Regions from separate parts of the Micromonospora echinospora genome, predicted to be linked through region 1. Evidence: riboswitches for the same ligand, from Rfam matches in the RefSeq annotation. Region 1 holds a riboswitch; each other region holds the start of a gene.
What was found. A riboswitch is a leader RNA that binds a small molecule or an ion and turns the genes downstream of it on or off. The one in region 1 is predicted to bind cyclic di-AMP.
Positions count from the first base shown of each region.

Region 1 (7,675 bases):
CCGGTCTGGCTGCCGGTCCTGGCCGTGTCGCTGATCGTCTTCGGGATCGGCTGGCTGGTGGTCTACTACCTCTCCGAGCAGGCCTACCCGGTCGCCGCGTGGGGCTACTGGAACCTCGCCGTCGGCTTCGGTGCCATGGTCGCCTCGCTGGTCGTGCTCTCCCGCTGGCGCTGAGCGCCGGCAGCTGTCGTCCCGGTCCGGCCACGCCGTGCAGGCGTGGCCGGACTCCGGCATGCGCCGGCTCGGCAGTCGCCGCGGTGACCCGGCCGGCGGGCGTGTCGTGCCTGGGCGTCACCCGGCGGAACCCCTGATCGGCGCAGGTCGGCCCATCCTTCTAAGGTGTGCGCAGGGCGGCGTGGCCCGATGCGAGGTTCCTCACGTTACTACTGGGTAACCTTGCGCGTAGGCTGCACTGCATGACGGAGCGGAGCGACGTCATCGGCCGGTCAAGGTCAGGGCTCGCGGTGGTCAGCCGGCGACGCGGCCCCCCGACGCCGGTCGCCGAACCGCTCGCCAGGCAGTAGACCGGGGAGGCCAACGCTATGGGCAGCGTCCAGCTCGTCACGACGATCCTCGCCGCCGCCATCACCACACTGGCGGTGTGGCTGGCCGTGCAGGCGGTGCTGCGGATCGTCGCAGTCGTCCGGCTCGGACAGCCGGATCCGGCGCGGTTCGGCGACACGCTGACCCGGACCAGGACGATGCTGGCCGAGACGGCCGGACACACCCGCATGCTGCGCTGGAGCGTGGTGGGTGCGGCCCACTGGTTCGTCATGGTCGCCTTCGTGGTGCTCTCGCTGCTGGTCCTCGAGGCGTACTTCGAGGTGGTCTCACCCACCGGTGGCCTGCCGCTGATCGGGGGTTGGGCGGCCTACGGTCTGGTCACCGAGCTGATCGGCATCCTCGGTGTGGTCGGCATCGTGGTGCTGATCGCCATCCGGATCCGCAACCGGCCCGGCCGGACGGGCGGACGCTCCCGGTTCACCGGCTCGACCATGTGGCAGGGCTACTTCGTCGAGGCGGTGGTCCTCGCCGTTCTGATCATGGGCTTCCTGATCCGGGGCTTCAAGGTCGCCACCGACCACTTCGAGTACCCGACCTGGGCTACGCCGGTCAGCCACGCGGTCGGCGCGGTGCTGCCGGACTGGGAGGCCGGGGTCAGCGTCGCCGCCCTCATCAAGATCATGATTTCGATGACCTGGCTCATCGTCATCGCGCTGAACGTGACCATGGGCGTGGCCTGGCACCGCTTCCTGGCCTTCTTCAACATCTTCTTCAAGCGTGACCCGGGCCGGGCCGGCTCCGGCCTCGGCGCGCTCCGGCCCATGACGAGCAACGGCAAGCCGCTGGACTTCGAGGAGGCCGACCCGGAGTCCGACCAGTTCGGGGTGGCCCAGGTCGAGCAGTTCACCTGGAAGGGCCTGCTGGACTTCAGCACCTGCACCGAGTGCGGTCGCTGCCAGTCGCAGTGCCCGGCCTGGAACACCGGCAAGCCCCTCTCCCCGAAGCTGCTCGTGCTCAGCCTGCGCGACCACGCGTACGCCAAGGCGCCGTACCTGCTGGCCGGGGGCGGCAAGGACCTCACCGGCGAGGAGAAGGCCACTGCGGCCCAACTCGCCCACGTGGACGTGCTCGCGCTCGCCGAGGCGGAGAAGCCGCTGATCGGTGGGGCCGAGGAAGGTGGGGTCATCGACCCGGACGTGCTCTGGTCCTGCACCACCTGCGGCGCCTGCGTCGAGCAGTGCCCGGTCGACATCGAACACGTCGACCACATCGTCGACATGCGGCGCTACCAGGTGCTGATCGAGTCGAGCTTCCCCTCCGAGGCCGGCGTGATGCTGCGCAACCTGGAGAACAAGGGCAACCCGTGGGGCGCACCGCAGAACACCCGGGAGGACTGGACCAAGGGCCTCGACTTCCAGGTGCCCCGGGTCGGCGAGGTGGAGGACTTCGAGTACCTCTTCTGGGTGGGCTGCGCCGGCGCGTTCGAGGACCGGGCCAAGAAGACCACCCGGGCCGTCGCCACGCTGCTGCACGAGGCCGGCGTGAGCTTCGCCATCCTCGGCGAGGGGGAGACCTGCACCGGTGACCCGGCCCGACGGATCGGCAACGAGTTCGTCTTCCAGATGCTCGCCCAGCAGAACGTGGAGACCCTGAACGAGGCGTTCGAAGGCCGGGAGAAGGCCAAGCGGAAGATCGTCGCGACCTGCCCGCACTGCTTCAACACTCTGGGCAACGAGTACGGCCAGCTCGGCGGCGAGTTCGAGGTGGTGCACCACACGCAGCTCCTGGCCCACCTGGTCGCCACCGGGAAGCTCACCCCGGTCCAGCCCGTCGACGGCGGGGTCACCTACCACGACCCCTGCTACTTGGGCCGGCACAACCGGGTCTTCGCCCCGCCGCGCGAGGTGCTCGGCTCCTCCGTGCAGGAGCCCGTCACCGAGATGCCCCGCAACAGCGAGCGCTCCTTCTGCTGTGGTGCCGGTGGCGCCCGGATGTGGATGGAGGAGCGGATCGGCAAGCGGATCAACGTGGACCGCGTCGAGGAGGCCATGGCCACCGGCGCGAAGACCATCGCGGTCGGCTGCCCGTTCTGCTCGACGATGCTCAACGACGGGGTCAACGGCAAGGGCGCCGGCGAGCAGGTCGAGGTCGTCGACGTCGCCAGCGTGCTGCTCCGCTCGGTGAAGCCGGCGCAGGACCGCGACGGCCAGCAGGTCGAGCCGGTCACGGGCTGAGCCGAGCCGCTCGGACTCGCGCCCGTCGGGCCGGCCTGGGCCCGCGCCGGGAGACCCACCCCTACCGACGCTGTGGAGCTGCCCCGTCTGCGCTACCCGTGACCGCGGCTAGCACAGACGGGGCAGCTCCACAGCTACGTCGTGGTGACCCCAGGGCCTGCGGCGAGGCCGTGGTGTTCCTGCACGGCGTGGTCGGCGAGATGGTGCCGAAGAACATCACCCTGGCCCTCGACGATGTCCTGACCGCCATCGTTGGCGGCGCCTGCACGGTGGGTGTCCGCATGATGTCCGGAGCGTCATACGAGGCCCCCTCGCCTTGATATCGGCCCGTTGCTTCCCTAATGTGGGGCACCGGCCGCTGTGGATCGTCTGCCCCGCCATCCTCTCCCTCGCGGGGCGCCCGGTGGTCTGGTCGCCAAAGGAGTTCGGTGCCGGTGGCAACCCTGCCCCCTCAGCGTCACGCACCGGATCGGCTCCCCACTCGTCCGGGTGGGTTGCGCCGGTTCGTTCGCACCCTCGTCACCCTGTCCGCCGCCGCCGTGGTCGGTGCCGGCCTGCTCGCTGCCCCCGCGTACGCCGCGCCCACCCCCGAGGAAATCGAGGCGCAGATCGACAAGCAGTGGGAGCAGTTGGAGCCCACGATCGAGAAGTACAACGAGGTCCGCAGCCAGCTCAAGGTCAACCAGAAGAAGTCGGCCGACCTCGAGAAGAAGATCGAGCCGCTCGCGTTGCAGAGCGACATGGCGATGAACCGGATCGGGGCCCTGGCCTCCCGGCACTACATGACCGGCCCGTCCCAGGAGATCGGCGCGCTGCTGGTCAGCGCCAAGCCGGGCACCCTGGCCGAGCAGATGGGCATGCTCGACCGACTCGCCGCCCACCAGCGCAAGGAACTCCAGGGCGTGGTGGAGATCCGGACCAAGTACGAGGTCGAGAAGCAGAAGCTGGACACCATCATCACCAGCCAGACCCAGCAGGAGAAGGACCTGGCGGCGAAGAAGACCAAGATCGATGCGGAGATCAAGCGGCTGCGGGCGTCCATGCCGAAGACCGCAGTCAGCGCCCCCGGCTGCCCGCTCATCAAGGGCGTGATCAGCAGCGCCGCCAACACCGCCATCAGGACGGCCTGCGCCCAGGTCGGTGACCCGTACGTCTGGGGCGCCACCGGGCCGAACTCCTTCGACTGCTCCGGGCTGACCCAGTACGCCTACAAGGCCGCAGGCATCCACCTGACCCACTTCACCGGTGCGCAGTGGCGCGAGACGAAGGTGATCAGCCGCGCCGAGGCACGCCCCGGTGACCTGGTCTTCTTCTTCAGCGACCTGCACCACGTCGGGCTCTACCTGGGCAACGGCATCATGGTGCACGCCCCGCGAGCCGGCAAGCCGGTGCAGGTGGCCAGCATCAACCACATGCCGGTCGCAGGCTTCCGCCGCCCCTACTGACCGAGTCTCCCGAAGGGGTCCCCGGCCGACGGCCGGGGACCCCTTCGCATCGGGCGAACGACCGACGCCCACAGTGGTTACTGTCGGAAATTAGCAGATAGCACTCCCGCGAACCGTGTTGCGGATCGACGACGGTCGTCTCTAACCTCGGCACTTGCCGAGCCGGTGACAGGTCCGCCAGTCCGAGGCGGCAACGGCTCGACACCGCCGAGTCGCACGACGGCGGCCGTCTGCTGGAGAAGGAGCCGGCCGACCGGCACGTCGCCACAACGAGAAACGTCGCCACAGCACGAGCGAGCCGGGGAACCACCAGCACCATCGGGGTGAATCCGTACCCAAGGTAGGGCGCTCCCTTCCCGCCCGAACCCGTCAGCTAACCCGGTAGGCGGTCAACGGAAGAAGGAGTCAGGAGCCCGGTGGCACACCATGCCCCGCGGCGATCGTCCGTCCGGACGGCCCCGGCTGCCCGGACGACGGCTGCGCCGCGTCCATGCTGGTCCCGCTTCACCACCGTCGTCACCGTCCTCGTCGGAGCCACCGTCCTCGTGACGGGCGGCGCCGGCGTGGCCCACGCCGAACCCTCGGTCGCCGAGATCGAACGCCAGATCGACCGGGAGTGGAACGCCCTCGAACCGGTCATCGAACAGCACAACGCCACCCGCCAGGCGCTCACCGTCAAACGACGGGAGGCGGGTGCGCTCGCCGCCCGGATCGGGCCGCTGAGCCGTCAGGTCGACCAGGCCATGAGCAAGGTCGGCGGGCTCGCGGTACGGGCGTACAAGGGGGAGAACGCCTCCGCCCTCAACGCCATGCTGGCGAACCCGACACCGGCCACCGTCGTCCACCAACTCGAACTGCTCGACCAGTTCGCCCGTCGGCAGCAGGCCGACATCCGCCACGTGGTCGAACTGCGGGACCAGCTCAGCGCCCGCAAGGCTCCGCTGGACCGGCTGGTCACGCAGCTCAGCCAGGCCGAACGCCAGTTGGACGCGAAGCGACGGCAGATCGACGCCGACATCGCCCGCCTCCAGAAGATGCGCCTGGAGGCGTACGGCAGCGGCGCTGGCACCAGCCTGCGTCCCGCCCCCTGCCCGGCCGCCTACCCGGGTGGCGCCGCCGGAAAGGCTGTCACGTTCGCGTGTGCGCAGATCGGCAAGCCCTACGTCTGGGGTGCCGAGGGGCCGAACGCGTACGACTGCTCCGGGCTCACGCTCGCCGCCTGGGCCCGGGCCGGGGTCGCCCTGCCACACAACGCGGCCCAGCAGCGACGGGTGACCGCCCGGGTGGGCCGGAGCGAACTACGTCCCGGTGACCTCGTCTTCTACTACTCCGACCTGCACCACGTCGGCATGTACGTCGGCAACGGCTGGCTGGTGCACGCCTCGCGGGCCGGCGCGCCGGTGAAGATGAAGCGGGTCGACGACGGCCCGGTGCACAGTTACGGCCGCCCCGGCTGAGGTGGTAGCAGGGGTCCCCTGTTACCGCTTTCTGCGTAGCAGGGGACCCCTGCAGGCACCCGGCGAAGCGACGCGCGCCCCACCGGCAGAACGACGGGTGGCGGGAAGGCGGGTGGAGTCAGCGAGTGGGCCAGGTGCGCCAGTTCCGCCAGGCCCGACTCGGGGTGGGACCGCGCTGCCCCTGGTAGCGGGAGCCGTAGACGGCGGAGCCGTACGGGTGCTCGGCCGGGGAGGAGAGTCGGAAGATGCAGAGCTGTCCGATCTTCATACCGGGCCAGAGCGTGATCGGCAGGTTGGCCACGTTGGAGAGTTCGAGCGTCACGTGGCCGGAGAAACCCGGGTCGATGAAACCGGCGGTCGAGTGGGTGAGCAGGCCGAGCCGGCCCAGACTCGACTTGCCCTCCAGCCGGCCGGCGAGCTGGTCGCCCAGCGAGATGACTTCGAGGGTGGAGGCGAGCACGAACTCGCCGGGGTGCAGCACGAAGGGTTCGCCTTCGGGCACCTCCACCAGGGATGTGAGATCGTCCTGCTGCATCGCCGGGTCGATGTGCGTGTAGAGGTGGTTGTTGAAGACCCGGAAGAGCCGGTCCAGGCGTACGTCGATGCTGGAGGGCTGCACCAGACTCGCGTCGAACGGTTCCAGCGCCAGCGTGCCAGCCTTGATCTCGCTGACGAGGTCCCGGTCGGAGAGCAGCATCGCACCACCATATCTAGTGCCGCAGTCGCCCCGATCCGGTGGGTGACCAGCGCGTCGGGCTGCTCTCTCGTACGTGTGTTCGATAGAATGTCGGTATGGCTTCCTGGTCCGAGTTCGCCACCGACGAGCCCCGCCTCGCCGACGCGATCCGCCTTCTCCTGCAGCAGTACGGCCCCGGTTTCGGCTACCTGGCCACGGTCCGGGCCGACGGTGGCCCCCGGGTCCACCCGGTCTCCCCGGTCATCACCGACGAGGGGCTCTTCTGCTTCGTCATCGACTCCCCGAAGCGCCGCGATCTGGAGCGCGACGGGCGGTACGCGCTGCACTCGTTCCCTCCGGAGGAGAGCGACGACGAGGCGTACGTGGCCGGGCACGCCCGGCCGGTCACCGACCAGGCCCGGGTGGCCCGGCTGGCGGAGTGCTTCCGGGCCGAGCCGCGGGCGGACTGGCGGTTGTTCGAGTTCACCGTCGACGTGGCGATGCTCGCCCGACGCGATCACGTCGGGCCGGAGGCTCCCGGTGCGGGGCAGGGCGGTCCGGCGGTCCAGGTCTGGCTGGACCCTCGGGCACGTGACTCGCCGGTCGGTCAGCCGTCCGCACCAGGACCACGGGTCGGGCGGCGGCGGGCCGCGCACCGGGCCGCGGCCTGAGCCCGGAAACGCCGGTGCCGGCTCCGTGGGACGGAGCCGGCACCGGACGGTACGTCAGGAGCGTCAGGCAGCGCGGTAGGCGTTCCATGCGGTCAGCATGCGGCTGGCCTGGCCCGCGGTGAACTGGTACATGCACGAGTCGTAGGTGTAGTCCATGAAGTTGGTGATCGGGTCCACACCGGCGGTGGTGCAGGTGTCCCGGCCGGTCGGGCACTCGAACGCCGGCGACGCCTCCGCCGGGGTGTCCGAGACGCTGTCGCCGGAGCCGGAGCAGCCGCCCTGGAAGGTGTGGTACAGGTTCAGCCAGTGGCCGACCTCGTGGGTGCCGGTGTCGCCCTGGTTGTAGTTGGTGGCGGTGCCGCCCGGCAGCGACTCGCTCAGCACGACGACGCCGTCCATGCTGCTGAGCCGGCGGGTCGGGAAGGTCGCCCAGCCGAGCAGGTCGTCGCTCAGCTCGCCGAGGTAGATGTTGAGGGTGCCCTTGCCGCCCTCACGCAGCGAGGTCTTCATCGAGCGCTCGGCCGAAGAGCCCTGCACGATCGGGTACCACGCCGGGTTGGTGACCCGGTTGATCTTCTGCAGCTGGAAGGCGAACGCGGTGGCCGTGCCGCCGGTCGCACCGCTGAAGGACTGGTTCAGCACGCTGATCTGCGAATTGACCATCGAGTCCGGGATATTGCCCCCAGCC
Region 1 is NZ_LT607413.1:2,067,559-2,075,233, reverse strand. Features, by position in the region: gene GA0070618_RS09480 (cell division protein CrgA) at 1-174, shown strand, start outside; gene GA0070618_RS09475 ((Fe-S)-binding protein) at 543-2,738, shown strand; gene GA0070618_RS33390 (hypothetical protein) at 2,909-3,058, shown strand; gene GA0070618_RS09470 (C40 family peptidase) at 3,167-4,183, shown strand; cyclic di-AMP (ydaO/yuaA leader) riboswitch at 4,454-4,586, shown strand; gene GA0070618_RS09465 (C40 family peptidase) at 4,729-5,640, shown strand; gene dcd (dCTP deaminase) at 5,759-6,337, opposite strand; gene GA0070618_RS09455 (pyridoxamine 5'-phosphate oxidase family protein) at 6,433-6,987, shown strand; gene GA0070618_RS09450 (zinc metalloprotease) at 7,051-7,675, opposite strand, start outside.

Region 2 (7,675 bases), 1.9 Mb from region 1:
GTGGCCGGCGGGAAGCCGGTGATCAGCGGCACCGTGAAGGTGGCGCCGAACATGGCCACCACGTGCTGCACGCCGACCCCGACGGTGCGCGGCCAGGAGAGGCGTTCGTCCGGGGCGACCACGTCGCCGGGGCGTACCGCCCGGCCGTCGCCGTGCAGCCGCCAGGGTGTCCGGCTCGTCGTCGTGGTGGGGGGTGGTGGTGGGGTCATGGCGGCACTGCCCTTCACGTCGGTGGGACCTGGTGGGGCAGCGGCGACCCTGGACGTTTCTAACAGAGTGCCGCTGGCGGCCGGTCCGCCGGACCGGCACCGGGCGGTGCGAACGGGTCCGCCGGTGGGGTCGGACGCGTGCCAGCCGTGGTCTCCGCGAGGGTCCGCCCGCGCGGACCCGGCTCAGGCGACGCCGGCGGGACGGAACTGCACGCTGACCCGGGGGCCGACCGGGCGGTTGGTCTTCGGGACGGCGTGTTCCCAGGTGCGCTGGCAGGAGCCGCCCATGACGACCAGGTCGCCGTGGCCGAGCGGGAAGCGCGGGCCGGTCCCGCCGCCGCGCGGGCGCAGCAGCAGCGGGCGGGGCGTGCCGAACGAGACGATCGCCACCATGGTGTCCGCGTGCGCGCCCCGACCGATGGTGTCGCCGTGCCAGGCGACGCTGTCCCGGCCGGACCGGTAGAGGCACATGCCGGCGGTGACGAACTCCTCACCGAGTTCGGCGGCGTAGTGCCGGTTGAGCGCCGCGCGGGCCTCGGTCAGCACGGGATGGGGCAGGGGGCGGCCGGCGGCGTACCAGCAGAGCAGCCGGGGTACGTCGACCTCGGCGTCGTACATCCGGCGGCGCTCGGCCCGCCAGGGCACCTCCCGCAGGAGCGTGGCGAGGACCGGGTCGGAGCCCTGCACCCAGCCGGGCAGGTGGTCGACCCAGGCGCCCCGGCCCAGCTCGTGCCGGCGCACCCGCCCGGCCAGCGGCTCCAGAGCGGGGCCGGAGTCGGTGAGGTCCAGCATCGAGGGCTGGTACGCGATGTCGGCCACCCGGCCGATCCTACCCACCTGTCGTACACACGTACGAGAGGCGGATGGTCGGGGTAGGGTGCCCGGCGGGGCGGCGGCGACCGGTTCCGCCCCATGTGACCAATCCCGGCGTACGCCGGCCGACCGACGGGAGAACCCGCATGCCGATCCGCGAGCCGTATCCGCGGGCGGTGTCATGACCAGCCTCACCCCGACGCCCGGGGCCGACCGGTCCCTGTCCCGCCTGCCGTCCCTGACCGGACTGCGGTGGATCGCGGCGATGCTGGTCTTCGGCTTCCACGTCGGGACGATGCGGATCATCGTCGAGCCGGAGTTCAAGGCCGTGGTGGACCAGTTGTTCACCCTGGGTCTCTCCGGGGTGCAGTTCTTCTTCGTGCTCAGCGGGTTCGTGCTGGTCTGGTCGGCCCGTGAGCAGGACACGAAGTGGGCGTTCTGGCGCCGCCGGCTGGCCAAGATCTACCCGAACCACCTGCTGATGTGGGCGGTGGTGCTGCTGGTCGGGCTCTGGTTCGCCGACCCGGTGAACCCCTCGGCGGCGGTGCAGAACCTCCTGCTCGTGCAGGCCTGGAACCCGACTCCCGGCTACTTCTACAGTGTCAACACGGTGAGCTGGTCGCTCTCCTGCGAACTGTTCTTCTACTTCTGTCTGCCGTTCGTGCTGCCGGCGCTGCGCCGGACGCCGTCGGTGGCGCTCTGGGCCGTGGTCGTGGCGGTGCCGCTGGTGATCCTCGCGCTCTGGCCGGGGCAGCTCCTGGTGCCGGAGGAGAGCCGGTGGTGGTTCACCCAGATCTTCCCGCTGGTGCGTTCCACCGAGTTCTGGATGGGCGTCGCCGCGGCCGAGTTGATGCGGCGCGGCCACTGGCGCGGCCCCGGCCTGCCGCTGGCCAGCCTGATCTTCGTGGTCACCTGGGCGGTGGCCGGTGAGTGGATCCGCGCCGAGTTCTGGGCGGCGCTGCTGTCGGCCGCGTACATCCTGGTGATCACCTCGGCGGCCCGGGCCGACGTGCGGGGCCTGCCCTCGCCGTGGCGCTCCCGGCCGCTGGTCTGGCTCGGCGAGGTCTCCTTCGCCTTCTACCTGGTGCACGTCTTCGTGATGGTCACCATCCTCCGGCTCACCGGCGACCACGGCGTGGGCTTCACCGGCTGGAGGGGGCCACTGGTGGCGGTCGGCTTCCTGCTGCTGAACCTCCTGCTGGCCTGGCTGCTGTACCGGTGGGTGGAGACCCCGATGATGCGGCTGCTCGCCCCCAGCCGGAAGCGCGCCCCCACCGGGAGCCCCGCGACGACGGCCGACGGGCCGTCCGCGACCGGGGGACGGCCGGCGACCGTCGCGCCCCGGCAGCGGGCCGCCGGCGTCGACCGGGAGGGACACGCCGACGTCCCGCCCGGTGACCAGGCCGGGGAATCCGACCCGGCCGGCATCGACGCGGGTGCCCGACGACCGGGGTAATCTGCTTCCCGTGCCTCCCGTCGTGCTCGGCTGCCTCCGTTGGTGGTCGGTGCGCCGGGCGTTGCGGGTGTTCACCAGCCTCGCCGTGGCGGTCGCCCTCGCGCTGAGCGGCGGCCTCGCCGGGGGCCTCCCCGCCGGGAGTCCACCCGCCCCGGCCGAGTGGTCCCCCGTCGACCGGGGCGCACCCGTCACCACGGAGCGGGTCGCCCACCGGGTGCCGGGCACGTCCCCGCTCGCCGGCCCGGTCGCCCACGACGTGCTGGCGCCGTCCTCGCCCTCCGGCCGGGTCGCCGACAGCACCACGAGCACCGTCCGCGCCGCCGGGCCGGACACCCACCACCAGACGCCGCTCGTCGCCACCGGTCCGGCCACCGCGACCGACGCCCCGCCGGCCGGGCCGGTGTCGACCGGACACCGGCCGGTCCGGCCGTTGGCCGCCACCGACGCCGGCGTGGTCGGTTCCCGGGCCCCACCACGTCGCTGATCCGTCCATCCCGGGTGTCCTGCCCCCGGGGAGAAGCTGACCCGACGAACCTCACCCCGCACCCGCCGACGGGGGTCCCGGCTCCGCCGCCAGCGGACCCGGCGCCCGAGGTGTGCGGCCCCCACCCGCTCCCGTGTCCCGTGAGGTGCCGACGTGGACGTCGTTCTCTACGAGTTCCTGGTCGACGTGCCCCGGGCGGCCGCCATCTGGTCCGCCCTGCTCGTGCTCGCCCTGACCGTGCTCACCGTCCTGGTGGCCCGCCCCGAGCGGGAGCCGACGCTCTCCCCGCCGGCTGCCGCTGCCGCCGACCCCGCCGCCCCCGACCCGGCGGACCTGCGCCGGTACGCCGAGGAGGTGGCCGTCGCGGCGGCCGGTGCCGCCCGGACCGCCCGCCGCCGCCGGGAGCGGTGGCTCACCGCGCAGGAACGGGTCGACCAGGCCTGGCGGGCGTACGACGAGGCGGAGACCGCCGCCCGTCGCTTCGCCGGGGCCGCCGCCCTGCCCGCCCCCCGGACACCCCGCACCCCGGCCGAGTACGTCGCCCGGGAACGCTTCCTGCACCGGGCCGCGATGGCCGCCTACTGGCGGGGCGACCTGTCGGTGCGGCAGCTCAGCGACGTGTTCGCCCGCCGTAACGGCTGGGATCCGCGGCTGCACCCCGTCGTGCAGGAAGCGGTCCTGCACCGGGTGGTCCGCGACCTGCGGCGGGTGGAGTACCGGACGGCGGCCGAGCGGGAACGGGTGGCCTGGCGGCAGGCGGAGGTCGCCGCGACGGCGGCGCGGTCCCTGGCGGCGGAGGCGTCCCTCGCGGCGGAACGGCTCCGGGCGAGCACCCGGACGGTCGTCGCGCCCCGGCGGCTGCCCGGTGCGGTTCGCCTCGCCGCCCGGTGGCGGCCGGCGCGGGTGGGATGACCCCGCCGGGGCAGATGTGGGATGCGCGGTCGGCCGGATCGCGCCGGCCGGCGTGCCGCGCTCGGCGCGAGCGTGACCGGATCGTGACGTGACCCGGGCCACGCCCCGGTTTCCCGCACCTTCGACCCCGGGCGTCCCGTTCCGCGTCGAGTGCGCCGAGGTGGTTGTGCCGATGCCGTCCGGAAATCGCCCGACGGTACTCGGGGAACCGGTCGTCCCATTGAGCGACGTCAGCGCGTGAACGTACCCGACTTCCGGGTGTGCTGTGCGGTTTGCCCAGCTCACGGGGGTTGGCAGTGGATTGCGGCGTCAGTAGTGTCGGCCCGTCTGGTGCGGTCGTAGGTCGCAAAGGGCGACACCGCGCCGGCCCGCCTAATCGTGCGCAACGAGCCGGGGACCCACGTACGTCCGGGGTGAATCCGCGGGGCCGACCCGTGGTAGGGCGATCTTCCCGCCCGAATCCGTCAGCTAACCCGGTAGGCGGTATCGGAAGGAGTACCTCGTGCCGTACGCCCCCGTTACCCGGCTCCTCCACGGTGCCCCGGTGCCGCCGGCCGTCCGCCCGCGCCGCCGGCACTGACTCCGGCGTCCACCCCCGGACGCCGTCCGAGCGGGCACCCCACACCGACGTCGACCCCACGCACGGTCCGCCGTGCGTCGACCGGGTGCGCCGCTCTCCACCCCTGTCTTCCGTGGAGGAACCCGTGAAGTACCCGGTCCCGCGACCGTTCAACCTGTTCCCAGCCCGCCGGTCGTACCAGGTCGCCGCCTCGGCGGCGGTGCTGGTGGCGGCGTCCACCGCCGGCGTCCTGCTCGTCGACCCCGACCCGCCGGCGCACCGCGAGGACACCGTCGCCACGGCGGCCGAGCCGGACCGGTCGACCGCCGCCTCGCGGCAGCACGGCCGTGCCACCGCGTCCCCGGCCAGCCCGTCGGCCGTCGCCACCACCCCGCCGGCCACCCCGTCCGCGTCGCCCACCGCCACCGGTTCGTCGAACCCGGACCTGACGGCCAGCCCCACCCCGCCGAAGCCGCCCGCGTCGAAGGTGCTCGACATCCAGTACCAGGAGCAGACCACCTTCTACTACTGCGGCCCGGCCGCCACCCGGATCGCGCTGACCGCCCGGGACGTCGTCCGCAGCCAGGACGACCTCGCCCAGCGGCTCAACACCACCCAGGCCGGCACCAACTCCGCCGAGGACACCACCCGCGTCCTGAACGACCTGGTCGGCCGGGACGTCTACCGGACCAGGACGATCCCCGGTAGCGCGGCCACGCCGGCCCAGATGGACCGGCTCCAGGCCGACGTGGTGCGGGCGGTCGGCAACGGGTACGCCGTCGTCGTCAACATCGCCGGCTCCGCCACCGACGTCGCCGGTGGCTGGCACTCCTACCCCGGCGGGCACTACCTGACCGTGGTCGGTTACCGGGACAACGGCCGGACCGTCAAGATCGCGGACCCGGCGAACGCCGCCGCCGGCTCGTACTGGATGACCACGATCAGCCTGGCGCACTGGGCCGCCACCCGGGGCTACTCCGCCTGAGCCCACGCCACGGTCGTAACCGCCGGCCGGGTGGTAGCAGGGGTCCCCTGTTACTCAGAAAGGAGTAACAGGGGACCCCTGCTACCAACCACCACAGACAGCTACGCGCCGACCGGCTGGTCCGCCTGGTCGGGGTGGGTGGCCGGAACGGCAGCCGGCGCGAGGTGCGCCCGGGCCGCCGCCAGGAAGCCCTCGGCGTACGACTCGATCGGGAAGTCACCCAGGTAGTGGGTGCGCATCGCCCAGCGCGCCTCGGCCAGCGGGTCGGTGCCGAGCAGCTGCTCCAGCACGCCGTCGACGTCGGCCAGGTCCCGGCGCAGCACGTAGCCGGAGCGGGCCAGCGGGAAGCGCTCGGTGAACGCGTCGCCGTCCGCGCCCATGTCGGTGACCGCGTACGGCTTGCCGGAGTAGAGGTAGTCGGAGATCACCCCGGAGACGTCCGAGATCAGCGCGTCGGAGCGGTTGACGCAGTCGACGAGGCTCATCGCCCGGCTGGCGTCGGTGCCCCAGACGTGCTGCCGGCCGGTGCGGGAGCGGTCCGCCGCGAGCAACTCCTCCACCCGGGCGAGCTGCCGTGCCGACTCCGGGTTCTGCGCGGTGTACGGGTGGGCCCGCAGGATCACCGTCGCGCCCCGGGCCAGCAGCCGCCCGACCACCGCCTCGGCCACCGGCAGCGAGCAGTAGTTCGCGTCCGCGTGGTGCCCGGTCCAGGTGGGCGTGTAGAGCACGGTCGGCTGGGCCGGCATCGGCACCGGCGGTCGGCGTACCCCGATCGCCTCCACCTGGGGGCGGCCGACGACGACGAACTTCTCCCGGGGAATGTGCACCCCGGCGCGGGCGTACCGGTCGATCGCCGCCTGCCCGGCCACGAAGTTCCGGTCGAAGATCGCCGAGACCGGGTTGGCGCTCGGGGCCTTGTCGCTGTCGCCGTGGTGGATCTGGATGTGGGTGAGCTGGGTGAACCGGATGCAGTGGGCGTTCTTCGCCCCGTGGTTGACGTAGAACGCCACCTTCAGGCTGGGGACGAGCGCCTCGTCGATCGCCTTCAGCGTCGGGCAGTACACCACCGGCGCGCGGGTGGCCGCCGCGATCGGGGCCAGGAACTCCGGTTCGCGCAGCAGCACCAGGAACGGCCGGCCGATCCGCTCCAGGTACGGCAGCCACATGGTGACCTGGTACTCCGAGCCGGGCGGGGCGGAGAAGTAGAGCAGGAACTCCGGCTGGTGCCGGGCCAGCGCGCGGGCCACCGGGCTGGCCGCGGCCGACGGGCGGAACCGCCGGCGGGCCAGGCGCATCCCGACCACTCCGGCCAGTCCGCCGACGAGCAGGCTGACCACCAGGGCGTACCAGCTGGGCAGGGCGAGCAGCGCGCCGAGCGCGACCGCGCCGAGCAGCACGGGGATCGCCGTGCCGACGTGGGTGGTGGTCAGTCCGGGCCGTACCGGCAGGTTGGCGGTGCGGATCTCCAGCCCTCCGGCGTCCCGCAGCGGGCCGTCGAGCAGCACCAGCGCGAGCAGCACCAGCGCGGTCGCCACCAAGGCGGGGTCGAAGCCGGCGTCGAGGCGGCGGGCGTACCCGACCAGGACGCCGGCGGCGACCAGGACGGACTCGGCCACCACGTCCGCACCGGGACGGACCCGGCGTTCCCACACCCCGGCGGCCAGCGCGGCGACCGCGAGCACCAGCCCGGGCAGGGTCGCCCCGGTGAGCGCGACCAGGAGGAAGGCCAGGACCGCCAGGCCCACGGTGAGGCACCGGGCGAGCAGTTTCCGGACCAGGGTGCCACGCATCTCGCTGACTCTCCTGCCTGTCGCGTGGAATGGGGGAGCGCGGGTTCAGCGGGCCGACGGCGCGGCCGACGGTGCCGGCCCGGCGGAGGGTGCGGATCCGGCGGAGGGTGCCGGCCCGGCGGAGGGTGCGGGTCCGGCGGAGGGTGCCGGCCCGGTCTGGGCCGGCACCACCGGATCGTCGGCCGAGCGGCGGACGTCGATCACCTGGCCGGTGAGGTCGGACAGCAGCACGTCCAGCGAGGCCCGGGCCACCGTCGCGGCGGCGAGCAGGGTGTGTTCCGGCTCCGCGCCGAACGCCCGGGTGCGCATCGGGGTGGCGGTGCGTTCCGGGTTGACGCAGTTGACCCGGACGCCGAACTCGGCCCACTCGTCGGCGAGGGCCTGGGTGAGGTTGACCAGCGCGGCCTTGGTCGCCGAGTAGAGCGCGTACCGGGCCCGGCCCCGGGTGTACGAGCTGGAGGTGTAGA
Region 2 is NZ_LT607413.1:144,882-152,556, reverse strand. Features, by position in the region: gene GA0070618_RS00655 (uracil-xanthine permease family protein) at 1-227, opposite strand, end outside; gene GA0070618_RS00650 (alpha-ketoglutarate-dependent dioxygenase AlkB) at 393-1,001, opposite strand; gene GA0070618_RS00645 (acyltransferase family protein) at 1,204-2,478, shown strand; gene GA0070618_RS00640 (hypothetical protein) at 2,489-2,962, shown strand; gene GA0070618_RS00635 (hypothetical protein) at 3,116-3,874, shown strand; cyclic di-AMP (ydaO/yuaA leader) riboswitch at 4,234-4,372, shown strand; gene GA0070618_RS00630 (C39 family peptidase) at 4,567-5,418, shown strand; gene GA0070618_RS00625 (CDP-glycerol glycerophosphotransferase family protein) at 5,520-7,208, opposite strand; gene GA0070618_RS00620 (bifunctional cytidylyltransferase/SDR family oxidoreductase) at 7,254-7,675, opposite strand, start outside.
Region 2: linked by a shared signal. The riboswitch ahead of GA0070618_RS00630 (C39 family peptidase) and the one ahead of GA0070618_RS09465 (C40 family peptidase) in region 1 are both predicted to bind cyclic di-AMP.

Region 3 (7,675 bases), 1.9 Mb from region 1:
TGGGCGGGATGACCGTCATGGAGTACGCGCACCGCCATCCCGCGCACTTCGCCGCCCGTACCGCCGGCCTGGTCTTCGTGGCCACCACCGCCGAGGGGCACACCCACACCGCGTACGGTCTCTCGCCCCGGATCGCCCGGCTGATCCGGCTGGCCGAGACCACCGGGGCCGGGGTGCTGGCCCGGTGCGGCGCGTGGCGACCACCGCGCGCCCTGCTGCGCGCCCTACGGCCGTCCCTGCGCTGGCTGCTCTTCGGCGACCGGTGCGACCCGACGGACATCCGGCTGGTCACCTCGGCGGTGGCCCACGCCTCGCTCCGCTCGATCGGCGGCTTCCGGGCCTCGATCGGCACGCAGCACCGCCTGGACACCCTCGCCGAGCTGGGGGACGTGCCGGCGGCGGCGCTGGTCGGCGACCGGGACCGGCTCACCCCGCCGCCGTGCGCGGAGTCGATCGCGCAGGTACTGCCGACCACCGAGCTGACCGTCTGCCCCGGTGCCGGCCACATGCTGATGATGGAGCGCCCGGACGAGGTCACCGCCGCGATCGTGACCGTGCTCCGGCAGGCGCTGGCCACACGTGACGCCACTTCTTCCAAAAGGTTACAACGGGACTAATCACGTCGGGATCGGGATGGCCCGACCGTCGGTCGAGCTGCTGCCCGTACCCTCGGCCGGGTCAGATTGGCGCGGGTCCGCGCCGCCCGCCGCCAGCACAGGAGCCCGTGCGTGACCGACCAGAGCACCCTCGAGCAGGAGATGGCCGCCGAGCAGCGGCATCTCGACCGGGTGTACGCCCGGCTGGCCGAGCTGCGGCGGTCGGCCGCCCGGGCCGAACGCGAGGGCTACCGGCTCGCCAAGGTGGGCAACTTCGGGGCGCTTGTCGAGCGGGACGCGATGGTCTTCCACGCCGCCCAGCGGCGGCACCTGCTCGACGCCGAGCACGAGGGGCTGGTCTTCGGCCGGCTCGACCTGCGGGACCGCTCGGTGCTGCACGTGGGGCGGCTCGGGGTGCGCGGCGAGGACGCCGAGACCCTGGTGGTGGACTGGCGGGCCCCGGCCGCGGCGGCGTTCTACCAGGCCACCCCGGCGCAGCCGCTGGGCGTGGTGCGCCGCCGCACCATCGGCTCCTCCGCCGAGCGGGTCACCCGGATCGAGGACGACCTGCTCGACCCGGCCTCGGCCCCGCCGGAGATGCCGGTGGTCGGCGACGGCGCGCTGCTGGCCACCCTCTCCCGGGCCACCGGGCGCGGCATGCGGGACATCGTCGCCACCATCCAGCGGGAGCAGGACGAGGCGATCCGCTCCCCCGGCTCGGGCGTGACGGTGGTCTCTGGCGGACCGGGCACCGGCAAGACGGCGGTGGCCCTGCACCGCGCGGCGTACCTGCTCTACTCCGACCGCAGCCGGTACGCCGGCGGCGGCATCCTGGTGGTCGGCCCGTCGACGGTCTTCGTCGAGTACATCGCCTCGGTGCTGCCGTCCCTCGGGGAGGAAACCGCCACCCTGCACTCCCTCGGCTCCCTCTTCCCCGGCATGTCCGCCACCCGCACGGACCCGCCGGAGGTGGCGGCGGTCAAGGGCTCGCTGCGGATGCGCCGCGTGCTGGAACGCGCGGCCCGGGACGCCGTCCCGGACGGCCCGCAGGAGCTGCGCCTGCTCTACCGGGGGCAGTTGCTCCGGCTGGCCCGTCCCGAGCTGGACGCGATCCGTACCCGGGCGCTGCCCCGGGGCGCCCGCCGCAACGAGGTGCGCCGGGCCGGCTTCGACGGGATCTTCGCCGCGCTCTGGGCGCAGGCCCGCCGGATCGGCGTACCCGGCCTGCCTGAGCAGCGGGTCTTCGAGGACGAGCTGGCCGACCGGACGGAGTTCCGCGAGTTCCTCAAGGCATGGTGGCCGCGCCTGCACCCGCGCCACGTGCTCGGCTGGTTGGCCCGCCCGGAGCGGCTGCGGTCGTACGCCGGGGGGATCCTCTCCGGCGCGGAGATCCGCGCGCTGACGGCGGCCTGGCGGACGCTGGACCGAGACGGGCTGACCATCGCCGACATCGCGCTCCTCGACGAGCTGGACGCGCTGCTCGGCCAACCGATGAAGCCCGCCCGTCGCCGGCGCGACCCGTTCCAGCTCGCCGGCGGGGTCCGGGAGCTGAGCACCTTCGCCGACCGGCAGCGCGCCCAGCGGGCGGCGGCCCGGGAGCGTCCGGCCGACTACCGCGACTACGCGCACGTGGTGGTCGACGAGGCGCAGGACGTGTCACCGATGCAGTGGCGGATGCTCGGCCGGCGGGGTCGGCTCGCGTCCTGGACCGTGGTCGGCGACCCGGCGCAGACCGCCTGGACCGGCGACCCGGCGGAGCTGGCCCGGGCCCGCGACCAGGCGCTCGGCCGGCGCCGGCGGCACGAGTTCACCCTGACCACGAACTACCGCAACTCGGCGGAGATCTTCGCGGTGGCGGCGGCGGAGATCCGTACCGTCCACCCGGACCTGCCGCTGCCGACGGCGGTCCGGTCCACCGGCGTGCACCCGGTGGCGCTGACCGTGCCGGCGGAGCAGCTCGCAACGCGCACGGCCGAGGCGGTCGCCTCGCTGCTGGCGGAGGTGGCCGGCACGGTGGGCGTGATCACGCCGGTGCCCCGCCGGGACGAGGTGGCCGGCTGGCTGGCCCACCTGGACTCGCCGCGCCTCCAGGTGGTGACCAGCCTCCAGGCCAAGGGCATGGAGTACGACGGGGTGGCGCTGGTCGCCCCGAGCGAGATCCGCGCCGACCCGGGTTCGGGCGTGCGCACCCTCTACGTGGCGCTCTCCCGGGCCACCCAGCGGCTCACCACCATCGATCCGGTCGACTGACCCGCCCTGTCCCACCCCGGCCGGCCGCCTCCCGAGGCGTCGCGCTGGTAGCAGGGGTCCCTTGTTACTCATGAATGAGTAACAAGGGACCCCTGCTACCACGCCTGCTTCCGCATTTCCGGGCGCCTTGCCGGCAGTTACTTGCATACATAGCGATGTGAACATACATTGGGTCCGGACCGAACGGGGAACGGAGGGTGAGGGCGTGGGCGCAGGTCATGACCACCACGGCGGGATAGCGCACGCCGCACAACGGCACACCGGCCGACTCTGGGCCGCGTTCGGCCTGCTCGCCACCCTGATGGTGGTCGAGGCGGTGACCGCGCTCGGGACCGGGTCGCTGGCCCTGCTCTCCGACGCCGGCCACATGTTCACCGACGTGCTCGGCATCGGCATGGCGCTGGCCGCGATCACCGCCGCCCGGCGGGCCGGCCGGGATCCGCAGCGCACCTTCGGCCTCTACCGGCTGGAGGTGCTCGCCGCCCTGGCCAACGCGGTCCTGCTCTCCGGGGTAGCGGTCTACGTGCTCGTCGAGGCGGTCCGCCGCTTCGGCGACCCGCCGGAGGTGACCACCGGGCCGATGCTGGTGGTGGCGACGCTCGGCCTGCTGGCGAACCTGGTCGCCTTCGCGCTGCTGCGCGAGGGCGCGAAGGAGAGCATCAACCTGCGCGGGGCGTACCTGGAGGTGGTGGCCGACCTGCTCGGCTCCGTCGGCGTGATCACCGCCGCGGTGGTCATCGCGCTCACCGACTGGTGGTGGGCCGACCCTCTGGTCGCGGTGGCGATCGGGGTCTTCATCCTGCCGCGGACCTGGCGGCTGGGCCGGGCGGCGCTGCGCATCCTGGTCCAGGCCGCGCCGGAGCACCTCCAGGTCAGCGCGGTACGCGACCGGCTGAGCGCCGTCCCGGGCGTGGTCGAGGTGCACGACCTGCACCTCTGGACGCTCACCTCGGGGATGGAGGTGGCCTCGGCCCACCTGACCACCGACCCGGCGGTCGAGGTCGGCAGCGTGCTCGCCGCCGCACGGACCGCGTTGCACGAGGACTTCCACATCGACCACGCCACACTCCAGGTCGAACCCGGCGAATCGCCGGGTGTCTGCGGCCGGGTCGAGTGGTAATTAGGACAGACTTAAATCTGGAAGTGTATTGTCCCGCTATGCCAGTTATGCCGATGTCATCTCGCGGGAGTGGTGTGGCCAACGCTGCCCCTGGGATAGCGGCTTCGGTAGTCTCGGACCCGGTCACCGCCGGGCGGCGCCCTCCGGCGCCTGCGGTGACCGCCGCCTAATCGCCGGTGACGGCGAGCCGGGGAACCATGTTCTTGGGGTGCATCCGCGTGAGCGGTAGGGATCTTCCGTCCCGAACCCGTCAGCTAACCCGGTCGGCGGCTGACGGAAGGACATGTGCATGCCAGTAGTGGCACCCGTACGACGTACCGCCGCCCGGATGGCGGCACTGATCGCCGCGACAGTCGCCCTCGGCGTCGCGGCCACGCCGGCCGTCGTGGCCCCCGCCGCGGCGGCACCTCCACTGACGGCCAGGGCACCCGGGGACGACCCCGAGGGCGGCACCCCGGCACTGCGCGCCCAACTGGAGGCGGCCAGCAAGGGGTGGCTCGACGCGAAGGACGCGCTCGCGAAGTCGGTCACCCGTCAACAGAAGATCAACGAACAGCTGGCCACCATCGAGAAGGACCTGGCGGTCCGCGACCAGAAGGTCGGCGTGATCGCCGGGCTGGCGTACCGGACCGGCCGGCTCGGGCCGGCCTCGGCGTTGCTGACCAGCGACTCACCCGACAGCTTCATGGACCGAGTCGCCGCGCTGGACGCGGTGGCCGCCAACGAGGACCGCGAACTGCGGGGCCTGCTCAGCACCCGGGAGCAGGCCAACCAGGCCAAGGCGGCGCTGAACCGGGAGATCACCGAGCAGCGCAAGCAGGTCGCGGTGATGGAGAAGCGCAAGCAGCAGGCCGAGCAGGCACTGGTGGTCGCCAACCGGAAGGCGGCGGCCAGCACCCCCAGCGGCGGCAGCAACTCGACCCGGTCCGCCACGGCGAAGCCGGCGCCGCGCAACCCCGACGGCTCCTGGCCGCCCGAGTCGTGCAGCGTCAACGACCCGACACCCGCCGACGGCTGCATCACCCCGCGTACGCTGCACGCGCTCAACCAGGCCAAGGCCGCCGGCTTCACCCGGTACGTCTCCTGCTACCGCCCCGGCGGCTCCGGAGAGCACCCCAAGGGCCGGGCCTGCGACTTCGCCGCGCAGAAGAACGGTTTCGGCGGCGACGCCACCGGCGGCGACAAGACGTACGGCGACAACCTGGCGGCGTACTTCAAGAACAACGCCAGCCGGCTCGGCGTCCTCTACGTCATCTGGTACCGGCAGATCTGGCTGCCCAGCAGCGGGTGGAAGTCGTACAGCGGAGCGGGCGGCGACCCGTCCAGCGACCACACCAACCACGTCCACCTGTCGGTCTACTGAGTCACCCGGCGCGGCCCGTCACCCCGGAAGGGGTGGCGGGCCGTCCGCTTTGTCGGCGTGGGGCAGTCACGGGGAACCCGGGCCACGGTAAGAGGAACCGGCGACGACACGTGGCTGCGTGCGCTGCACCCGGCTCGGCGTGTCGTGCGCCTGAGCCGCCCCGACGAGGGCGGCGCGCACCGGTCAGGCGCCGGGCAGCACCTCGGGCTCGGGTGCGGCGGTGGCGCCGGCGAAGTACGGCTCCGGCGCGCCGAAGAGGCCGAGCAGGCCGGTCACCCAGAGCTGCCGGTGGACGAACCGGCTGGGCTCGGTGACGACCAGCTTGACGCCGCTCACCTCGGCGGTCTGGAAGCCGGCGACCATCGCGCTGATCCCGACCGAGTCGATGAAGGTCACCAACCTCATGTTGAGTTCGATCCGCGCCGGGCGGCTCTTGGCGAGCACCTCGACGACGGCTTCGCGTACCTCGTACGCGGTGTCGACGTCGATCTCACCACGCGGGGCGATCTCCAGGACGCCACCGGGCAGGACCGACTGGACAATCGACAGGCTCACGCGAGCACCTCCACTCGCCCGTGTCCGGGCGCCTCATCAGTACGCGGGCCGCGACCGAGAGTATTCCTCCGACAGCCTCGGTCGCCACCCCCGGGGATGAGCAATTCACGGATCAGGAGCGACAAGTCGCCCATTTCCGACGCTCCTTCCCTCCCCGAACACCCGATCCCGGGTTCCGCGCACCAGCACCCAGGTTAGCGGTCGCTTTCCGGGGCGGTGCGCATCCGTCCGTCCGGGCGCGCCTGGACGGTACGGTCCACCTCCCACCAGCCATTGACCGGCCTGCCTAGCATCAGCCCCACCGGAGGAACCGGCATCGACCAAGGAGCCATAGATGATCAAGAGACTGCTCGGACTGGCGGGCGTCGGCGCCCTGCTCGCCCTCGTGCTGGCCTGCGGCTTCGGCGGGGCAGGCGACGACGATGACGATGACGACGACGACTTCGCCCGCGGCGTCGCGGTGGTGACGCTGCGCTGATCCGGAGCGCCCTGTCCGGCCGCCCGGATCCGGGGGACACCGATGACCCTCGGTGATCGACATCACCGGACGGGTTTGTCCGGACGCCGGACGGGGCACGTGGTATCCCGCGTTGGCCCGACCGGGCCGTCCACCCGGACGGGCGACTGACCGACGGGTGGACGCCGACGCGCCGGCCCGACGCCGTGGTCCGCCGTGACCGCCGGTACCCCGAGGAGGTAACCAGGATGATCGGATCCACTCTGCTGGAACGCCGCAGCAGGCCCGAGCGGATCGCGGACCAGGCGTGGCGACACCTGACGTCCGCGGTCAACTCGGCCGGTGACAGCGTGCGCGACACCGCCCGTTCCGCCCGGCGGAACGGGCTCACCTTCGCCGACGACGCGGGCGACCTGGTCGGCACCGCTGCCGAGGAGGCCCGTCGCCGGGCCGTGCGCGCCTTCGACGCGCTCGCCGGCCGCCGGCCCGCGCTGCCCTGGGCACTGCTCGTCGGCGCAGCCCTGGCCGGGGCGGCGATCGGCTGGGCGGCCGGATCGGCGGCACGTGCCGTCGCCGCCCGGGGCGACCGGGAGGCGGAGGACATCGAGTTCGTCGACGTCGACCGCCCCAACTCGCCGGCCAGCCTGGACACCTGAGCCCGGCCCGACCCGACGAACCCCTGGCCACCGTGCTGGTGACCAGGGGTTCGCGCGGTTGCGACGAACTCAGATGGCGGTGATGTCGGCCGGGGCCCGCTCCGCCCGGGACAGGGCCCGCAGCACCGCCGGCTGGCCGTGTCGCCGGACGGCGAGCCGGGTGAGCAGGCCGAGCACCGGGTCGATCACCTCGGCGGGCAGTTCGGGCGGGTCGATTCCGACGCTGACCGCCAGGTCGTCGGAGTGCACGGCGATCTCCAGCAGCCGGGTGACCAGGTAGTCGTCGAGGGTCAGGCCCCACCCGCCCGGCGGCACGGCCACCACCCGGTCGGCCGGGGCGTCGGCCACGGCCGGGGCCACCTCGTCCAGGGTCGCCGTGACCTGTGCCAGCAGCGCGTCCGGCCCGGCCTCGGCCGCCGTCGCCCCGATCCGCCGGACGGCCACATTGGCCTCCGCGTCCGGCCCGGCGTGGATCCACGGCACCCGGCCGAAGTGGGTCAGCAGGTCGAGCGGCTCCCCCGGCGGGACGGGCAGGTCGAGCACCGTCGGAACCCGGAGGATCTGCGCGCCGAGGTGCGCCGCGAGCCCACCCACCCGGAGCCCGTCGAGCGCGCTCGGTTCGGCCCAGCGCCGGGCGACCACCGGTTCGGCGATCAGGGCCACCGCCGAGCGGGCCGC
Region 3 is NZ_LT607413.1:3,998,671-4,006,345, reverse strand. Features, by position in the region: gene GA0070618_RS18140 (alpha/beta fold hydrolase) at 1-617, shown strand, start outside; gene GA0070618_RS18135 (HelD family protein) at 729-2,846, shown strand; gene GA0070618_RS18130 (cation diffusion facilitator family transporter) at 3,052-3,966, shown strand; cyclic di-AMP (ydaO/yuaA leader) riboswitch at 4,120-4,251, shown strand; gene GA0070618_RS18125 (coiled-coil domain-containing protein) at 4,256-5,329, shown strand; gene GA0070618_RS18120 (STAS domain-containing protein) at 5,513-5,884, opposite strand; gene GA0070618_RS33510 (hypothetical protein) at 6,219-6,362, shown strand; gene GA0070618_RS18115 (hypothetical protein) at 6,590-6,997, shown strand; gene GA0070618_RS18110 (maleylpyruvate isomerase N-terminal domain-containing protein) at 7,067-7,675, opposite strand, start outside.
Region 3: linked by a shared signal. The riboswitch ahead of GA0070618_RS18125 (coiled-coil domain-containing protein) and the one ahead of GA0070618_RS09465 (C40 family peptidase) in region 1 are both predicted to bind cyclic di-AMP.

Region 4 (7,675 bases), 450 kb from region 1:
CGAAGGTCACCCCCACCGGCACGACGTGCGGGGTGCCGTCCGGACGCAGCGTCGTCAGCGTCGCGACGTGCCGTTCCCGGAAGAACGCGGCGACCCGTTCGTCGTGCGGGTCGAGCTGGTGTCCGCCCCCGGTCCGCTGGCGCATGTCGTCCCCTGTCTGCCGGCCACTGCGATCATGGCACGGCCGTCCCGGGTGCGGGCGGATGTCCGGTTTCGCTGGTCAGGCGACGGCGGCGCGTCCCTGCCGGAACTCCGGGCGACCCGGGCGGTTCCCGGCCGGCGTCGGCTGCTCCGTGCCGGACAGCAGGGGGAGCACGTCGGAGGTCTCGGGCTCCCGTCCGACGGCCGCGAACGCCTCGTCGCGCAGACTGCGGGCGGACGCGGCGGTCAGCTCCGCGTCGTGCCACGCCGCCCGCTCCCGCTCGGCGGCAGCCCGGTGCCGGGCGAGCAGGTGGTCCCGGACGGCCCGGCGCAGCACCAGTTCCTGCTCGACCGGGTGCAGCCGGGGATCCCATCCGTTGCGGTGCGCGAAGACGTCGCTGAGCTGTTCCTCGGACAGCTCCTGACGCCAGTACGCGGCCAGCGCGGCCCGGTGCAGGTAACGCTCCCGGTCGGCGTACTCGGCCGGGGTCTGCGGGGTGTGCGGCAGGGGCAGGGCCGCGGCGGCGTCCAGGCGGCGCAGGTCCGCCTCGACGTCCTGGTACGCCTGCCAGGCGGCCTCCACCGCCTCCTGGGCGGCGAGCCACTCGGCCCGCCGACGCTCGGCGGCCACCGCGGCGCGCTCGGCGGCGACCGCCACCTCCTCTGCGTACCGGTCGAGGTCCTGTCGCTCCCGGGCCACCTCCAACTCGGTGGGGAGCACGGCCTGGCGGATGCGGCGGCCCACGCGGAACCGGTCCGGGCGGGCGAGCAGGGTGGCGACGGCGGCCACGATGACGCCGAGGAGAGCCAGCCAGATGACGGCGGCCCGGGGTACGTCGAGCAGGACGGAGGAGAGGACGGTCTGCATCACCAGCACCTCGTGAGGGGAGGACGGGAAGGGCTCAACGGGGTGCCCGGTCCAGGCGGGCACGGGGGCGCGCGAGCGCGGCGGGGATTCCCCGCCCACGGCGGACGTCGACCGGCCCGGGATCGTCCGGACGGTCGCTCGTGGACGGTCGGTCAGACCCGGGGCGGGCCGCGTCGGCCGACGGAACCCTGTCCGGGGTCGGTGGCCGGCGGCGGCAGCGGAACGGTGACCGTGGTGGTGGTGCCCGGGTCGCCGGCGGGACGGGCCGGCGCTGCTGGGGCGTCGGCGTGCTCGTCGGCGGGCCGGGGCGGCAGCGGTGCCACGACCGGCCGGGCGGCCGGTTGCGGGAAGCCGACGACCGGGACCGGCCGGAGCTGGGGCGAGGCCGGGAACGATGCCTCGGCCGGGGCGGCGGTGGTCCCGCCGAAGGCCAGCGTCAGGACCAGGGCGGTCAGCGCCAGGCGGGTCAGCACACGCAGGGCGCGCAGCATCGTCGGCCCGATCGGGCGGACGAAGGCGGGCGGCTGCACCGTTCCAACCTAACGCCCGATCCGTCCGGTTGCCCGTCGGAGACCGTGGTGTGACCGGATCCACCGGTCGCCCCCGTCGCATCGTCCCTGGTCGCGCCGCCGCCGACGCGTGGCTCCGCGTCGCGTTCGTCAATCCGGTGTGGACCGTCCAGGGGCGACGGACCGGGTCAGGAGGGCAGCGGGCCGGCGGCGGCCGGACCGGTGTCGCCCGGTTCGGTGAAGAGCGCGAGCAGGGCACCCACGTGCTGGTACGCCTCGGCGGGGTGCCGGAAGCGCCCGGCCGGGTTCACGGTGTACTCGTTGCGCCGACCGACCCGGGTGCGTTGGAGGTAGCCCCCGGCCTCCAGGTCGGCCACGATCGCCTGCGCGGCCCGTTCGGTCACGCCCACCTCGTCGGCGACGTCGCGCAGCCGGGCGGTGGGGTTACGGGCGATGGCGAGCAGTACGTGTGCGTGGTTCGTGAGGAAGGTCCAGTTCCGCTGGCTCCCGTTCTCACGCTGCGTCGTCGCCATGACCGTCATGTTATGACCTTCCCTTCGCATTCGGCGTCGCGCCCTCCGCTGTCAACACCTGAAACGCAGATCACGTATCCCTTGACGTAGTTTGCGCTCCGTGTGACCGTGGTGGCTGGCCGTGTCAGCCGCGTCGGGCGTGCGGTCCCGGTCCGGAGAAGGGGTGGATTGAGTCATGGCCGTTCCTGGTGGACAGCAGCCTCCGGCGAGTCCCGCACAGGCGCTGGTCGAGTTGCAGTCGGGCAACCGGCGCTTCGTCACCGGCAACCCGCTGCACCCCAACCAGGATGCCGGGCACCGGGCTGCCGTCGCCGACGGGCAGCACCCCTTCGCGGTCGTGCTCGGCTGCTCCGACTCCCGGCTGGCCGCCGAGATCATCTTCGACCGGGGCCTCGGTGACCTCTTCGTCGTCCGGACCGCCGGGCACATCGTCGGCACCGAGGTGCTCGGCAGCATCGAGTACGCGGTGAGCGTCCTGGAGACGCCGCTGGTGGTCGTCCTCGGCCACGACTCCTGCGGAGCGGTGCAGGCCGCCCGGGAGGCCGACGGCGCCGGGACGACGCCCCCCGGTTACCTGGGGGCGGTCGTGGGGGCGGTGGTGCCCAGCCTCCGCCAGGCCGCCCGGCAGGGCGTCGACGACATCGACGGGATCGTCGACATGCACATCGACCACACCGTCGAGGTGCTGCTGGAGCGCTCGGTGACGCTCAACCGGGCGGTGCGGGAGGGGCGGTGCGCGGTGGTCGGCATGTCGTACCGGCTGGCCGCCGGCGAGGTGCGGGTGGTCCGCTCCATTCCCGCCACCGAGGATGTCGCTCTCGCCGCCGGTCCGGCCGCCTCCTCGGCCTGCCCCTGACCCGCCCGGCTCCGGCCGGTCACGCGAATGGGCCCCGCCTCCGGTCGAACGGAGGCGGGGCCCGAATCGGCGCGGTGGGTCAGAGCATGGAGACGTGTACGTGGTCTGTGTGGTCCGAGGGACCGCTGTACGAACTCCAGCCGCTCGCCGGGAACCAGATCTGCTTGTTCCAGATCACGTAGTAGATGCCGAGCACGTCGGCGTTACGGACCAGGAACGCGGTCAGGTTGTTGCCGTACATCCGTTCGGCCGTGGTGTCCCACCGGCTGAAGCCACGCTTCTGGAGCGACCAGTCGCAGGCCCGCCCCTTCGGATGCTCGTACGGCCCGCCGGGACGGTAACAACCGACGAACATGTCGAAGCCGGCCCGCTTGACCTCCTTGTACATGTGCAGGGTGCGCGGGGTGATGCAGCCGCCGGTGGTCGGGTCGTCCTCGGTGCAGCCCAGCGGACGCCAGTTGCCGTTGCTGTCCCGGCCGGGACCCGGCCGGGCGATCGGGGAGGTGGCGTCCACCAGGCCACCGGTCAACCCGATGCCGCCGACCAGGGCGAGGGACTTCTCCGCCTCGCGCTTGCGCTTCTTCAGGATGTCGGCCTGCTTCTGCTCCTCCATGACCTCGGCGTCGAGCGCCTTCTTGGCCAGTTCCGCCTGGTTCTTGGCGGCGGTGACCGCGGCGACCTTCTTGCTGTTGACCATGTTCATCTCGTCCAGCGCGCCGGCCCGCTTGACGAACGAGTCGGGGGTGTTGGCGTCCAGCAGCATGGAGGCGGGGCCGACCCGGCCGGTCATGTAGGACCGCACGGCGATCGTCGCCACCTGCGGGGTGAGCGCCTTCAGCTCGTTCCGGGTCCGGTCGACCTCCATCAGGAGCTTGAGCTGGCGGTCCTTCGAGGCTTTCAGCTTCGCCTGTGCCTGGGTGTAGCTGCGGTTCGTCTCCTCGATCACCTCGTTGAGGAGCTTCGGCTGCTCTCCTTCGTGCCCGGACGGGCTCGATGGTTCCGCCATGGCCGGCGCGGGCACGGCGGCCACGGCGAAGGCGGCGAGCACGGCCACGACAGGTTTCAGCCAGCGGCGCAGGGGTGCCGTCACAGTGTTCCCTTCCGTCGACCGCCGACCGGGTTAGCTGACGGGTTCGGGGCGGAAGTGGCCCCTACCGCTGACGCGGATGCACCCCATGAACCTGGTTCCCCGGTTCGCCGGTGGGCGATTAGGCGGTGGCCCCGCTGGCGCCGGTGCGCGCCTTCGGCGGTAACCGGCAGCGAGGTTACCTGACAGTGGGCGTGGGGTTCTACGCCCGGATCCCGACCAAAAGCGTTATTTCCCTATTGCTTTCCGTCACTCCTGTCACATTTGTCAAGATCATACGATTGGCGGTCACTCTGTGGAGTTCTACCATGCCGGATCCGTGTTCCCTGGGCGGCCCGGCCCGGCGGCGGAATCGGTGGCCCCGGTGGCGGCACGGGGACCGCTGAGGGCGGCGAGGGCGTCGTCCCGTCCACCGGCGGGCCGGGGCGGGCGGCGGCTCGGCGTGCCGCCCCGGCCGGCGGTGGTCACCAGGGCGGCCAGGCCGGTGGTGATCGGCACGGCGGCGATCAACCCGAGCGTCGCGACGATGCTGCGGACGATCTCCTGGGCGAGGAACTCGCTGGTCACGATCTCGCTGATCCCGCGCGTGTCGGCGGTCAGCAACAGCAGCAGGGGCAGCGACGCGCCCGCGTACGCGAGCACGATCGTGTTGACCGTCGAGGCGATGTGCGCCCGGCCGACCCGGGTGGCCGCGCGGTAGAGCTGGAGCCGGGTGAGGTCGGGGTTGGCGCGGGCCAGCTCGGTCACCGTGGCGGCCTGGGTGACCGTGACGTCGTCCAGGACGCCCAGGGAGCCGATGATGATGCCGGCCAGGAGCAGCCCGTGCAGGTCGACGTCGGCCTGGAACATCGACAGCGTGGTGGCGTCCTCGGAGCCGTACCCGGTGAGGTGGGTGAACGCGGTCGCCAGGCTGCCGAGGAGACCGGTGAGCACCAGGCTGGCCAGGGTGCCGAGGACCGCGACGGAGGTCTGCGCGGTGACCCCGTGGGTGAGGTACAGCACCACGAACATGATCAACGCGGCGCCGGTGACCGCCACCGGCAGCGGCGACTCTCCGGCGCCGATACCGGGCAGCACGAAGGTGAGCAGGATGGCGAAGCTGGCCGCCAGCCCGCCGAGCGCGGCCAGGCCGCGCCAGCGGCCGAACGCGACGATGGCGACGGCGAACGCCAGGGCCAGCCAGATCAGCGGCTTCCCCCGCTGGTGGGCGGCGATGGAATAGCTGCTGACCGTCGGGTCGGCCGGGTCGGTCAGCACCACCAGGACGATCTCGTCGCCGACCTCCACCCGGGGTGATCCCGGCCCGGCGGGCAGCGCCGTCTCGACCTGCTGCCCGGCGTCGGGCCCGGTGTCGACGGTCACCGTGGCGGTGCCGCACGGCCCCTCCGTCGTCCCCTCCGGGGCCTCCGGCGTGGGCGGGCAGGGCTCGGTCACCACCCGCGTCACCGTGCCGTGGTAGCGGGCCGCGTCCTCGCCGCCGCCGACCGACGGGGCGTCCCGGGGCCAGAGCACCAACGCCGCGACCAGGGTCACCAGGAAGAGCGGGACCACGGTCGCGATCAGGACACGCCGCACGCGCGGCGGCGCGGCGGCGGTGGGACGGCTGTGGTCGTGGCCCATGCTTCTCCCAACGATCCTGGCGTGGCGGGTGCCCTGGCCGGACCATTCTGCCGGCTCCGAAGTCGCAGCTCGCAGCCTGTTCGGCGGTCCGGCCCGAGTTCCGCGCGGCTCGGTGGGGAGTTCGTCGGCACGCTGTGGAGCTGCCCCGTCCATGCGCCCACCGGTCACCGGCACCTCCCGTCGTGCCTGATCGGCAGCACACACCGCCGTCCGTCGCCCAGTCGCGCGTCACACCAGATCCGGGTACGCCGCGACTGGTCGTCCTCCGCGCTGAGCGTGGCCTCCCCGAAGTCCAGTTCCGGCACGTGCCCGAGGGAGTCGCGCAGCACCACCACGAGGGCGACGGCGTACGCCCGGCTGGGCAGCGTCAGCGGCAGGTGCAGGACCCAACGGCTCACCGTCACCACCGCCCGTGCCGAGGGCCGGAGTCCGCCGGCCGGCGCTGGGCGTACTCGGACTGCCAGCAGCGCAGCGCCTGACGAATCCGGTCGCCGTCGGCCTCCACGGCCCGGATGTGCCGGTGCAGCCGCTCCACCTCCCCGGCGACCCGGTCGAGATGGGAGCGGACCTGGTCCGGTGCGAGTCCGCGCCAGCACCGGTCGAATTCCACGCTCCGGATCTGGTGCGGCCCGAGCCGCTTGCCGGTCAGGTAGATCACGGCCGTCGACCTCTCCCTGCCGGGTCCGCCGCGTCGGCGGGAAACTGCGCCGCGAGCGCGGCGACGGTCTCCCGCAGAGCGGCGGCGGTCAGTTCGAGCTGCCCGGCGGCCCGTGCCCACTCCCCGGTCGCCGCCTCGACGGTCGGGCCGTCCTCCCCGGCGGCCCGGAGCTGTTCCCCGGCCACCCTGATCCGGTGCGGGAACCGGTCGATCCGGTCCGCCGCCGCACGGAGCCGGACGACGACCGCCTCCACCGTGACGGCCACGTCGTGGCCGGGTGCGCCTCGTCCGCAAGCCGTTCGCAGGCGCGCTACGCCCAGGCCGAGCAGCCGCTCCGCCTCGTCGGCCAGGTCCAGCGCGTGATCGGCACCCCGCTGCGCCGCGCGCAGAGCGGGATTCGCGGCACCGACCCGCACCCGTTCCAGCAGGACGACGGCCGCGCCGACCGCGACGTACGCCTCCCGCAACTCGTCGGCGACCCCGGACACCGCCCAGGCGGCACTGGCCACCGGCACGTTGCTGACCTGCGGGTAGGTGGGCGGTGCCGGCGCGACGGCCGGCTCGACCGGCACCGACAGGTACCGGTCCGGGCAGGGCCAGGCGCAGCCGCAGCCGCAGCGCCGCCAAGCCGTACGCCAGTCGCGGCGGTGACGCGGAGCGAGCGGGACGGAATGGTGTCGGGGCACGGGACCTCCCTCTTTCGGCATTTCGGCGATGTCGTGGTGACCGTGGGTGTACAGCGTGCCCGCCTCGCCCTAGGATTCCGAACACTCCGCTTCGTCATGACGACCCTGGGTGACCGTCTCGGGCTGGGTGGGGGTACGGCGACGTGGACCGAGGAGAGTGGAGGAACGTGTGGGAATCTCGCCGTCCGAGTTCCTGTTGCGCGAGCTGCGTCGGCGGCGGGTGGCCGCCGGACTGACCCAGGACGCGTTGGGTGAACGGGTGCACTACTCGAACACGCACGTCAGCGCGATCGAGACCGGCGTCAAGCCGCCCAAGCCGGAGTACCTCAAGGCCGTGGACGAAGCCCTGGAGACCGGCGGGATCCTGCTCAGCCTCTGGGAAGACCTGGTGCGTGACGCGAGCGCTCCGGTGTGGTTCCGGAACTGGATCGAGATCGAACGCCAGGCACTGTCCCTACGGTGGTACGAGATGACCACCGTGCCGGGACTGCTTCAGACGGAGGCGTACGCCCGTGCGCTGTTCGCATGCGGTGGCCTCCTGAGTTCTGATGAGGTCGAGCGTCGGACGTCGGCCCGCATCATGCGGCAGGAGGTTCTCACGAGCGAGTCGCCACCGCAGTTTGTGGCCGTTATCGATGAGAACGTGCTGCAACGAGAGGTGGGTGATGCCGCGATCATGCATGCGCAGTTGTGTCGGATGCTGGAGTTGTCCACCCA
Region 4 is NZ_LT607413.1:1,618,430-1,626,104, reverse strand. Features, by position in the region: gene GA0070618_RS07255 (pyridoxamine 5'-phosphate oxidase family protein) at 1-145, opposite strand, end outside; gene GA0070618_RS07250 (hypothetical protein) at 221-1,009, opposite strand; gene GA0070618_RS07245 (hypothetical protein) at 1,162-1,539, opposite strand; gene GA0070618_RS07240 (helix-turn-helix transcriptional regulator) at 1,707-2,060, opposite strand; gene GA0070618_RS07235 (carbonic anhydrase) at 2,227-2,907, shown strand; gene GA0070618_RS07230 (coiled-coil domain-containing protein) at 2,987-3,997, opposite strand; cyclic di-AMP (ydaO/yuaA leader) riboswitch at 4,002-4,132, opposite strand; gene GA0070618_RS07225 (YibE/F family protein) at 4,298-5,614, opposite strand; gene GA0070618_RS07220 (hypothetical protein) at 5,779-6,012, opposite strand; gene GA0070618_RS07215 (DivIVA domain-containing protein) at 6,015-6,272, opposite strand; gene GA0070618_RS07210 (hypothetical protein) at 6,269-6,958, opposite strand; gene GA0070618_RS07205 (helix-turn-helix domain-containing protein) at 7,128-7,675, shown strand, end outside.
Region 4: linked by a shared signal. The riboswitch ahead of GA0070618_RS07230 (coiled-coil domain-containing protein) and the one ahead of GA0070618_RS09465 (C40 family peptidase) in region 1 are both predicted to bind cyclic di-AMP.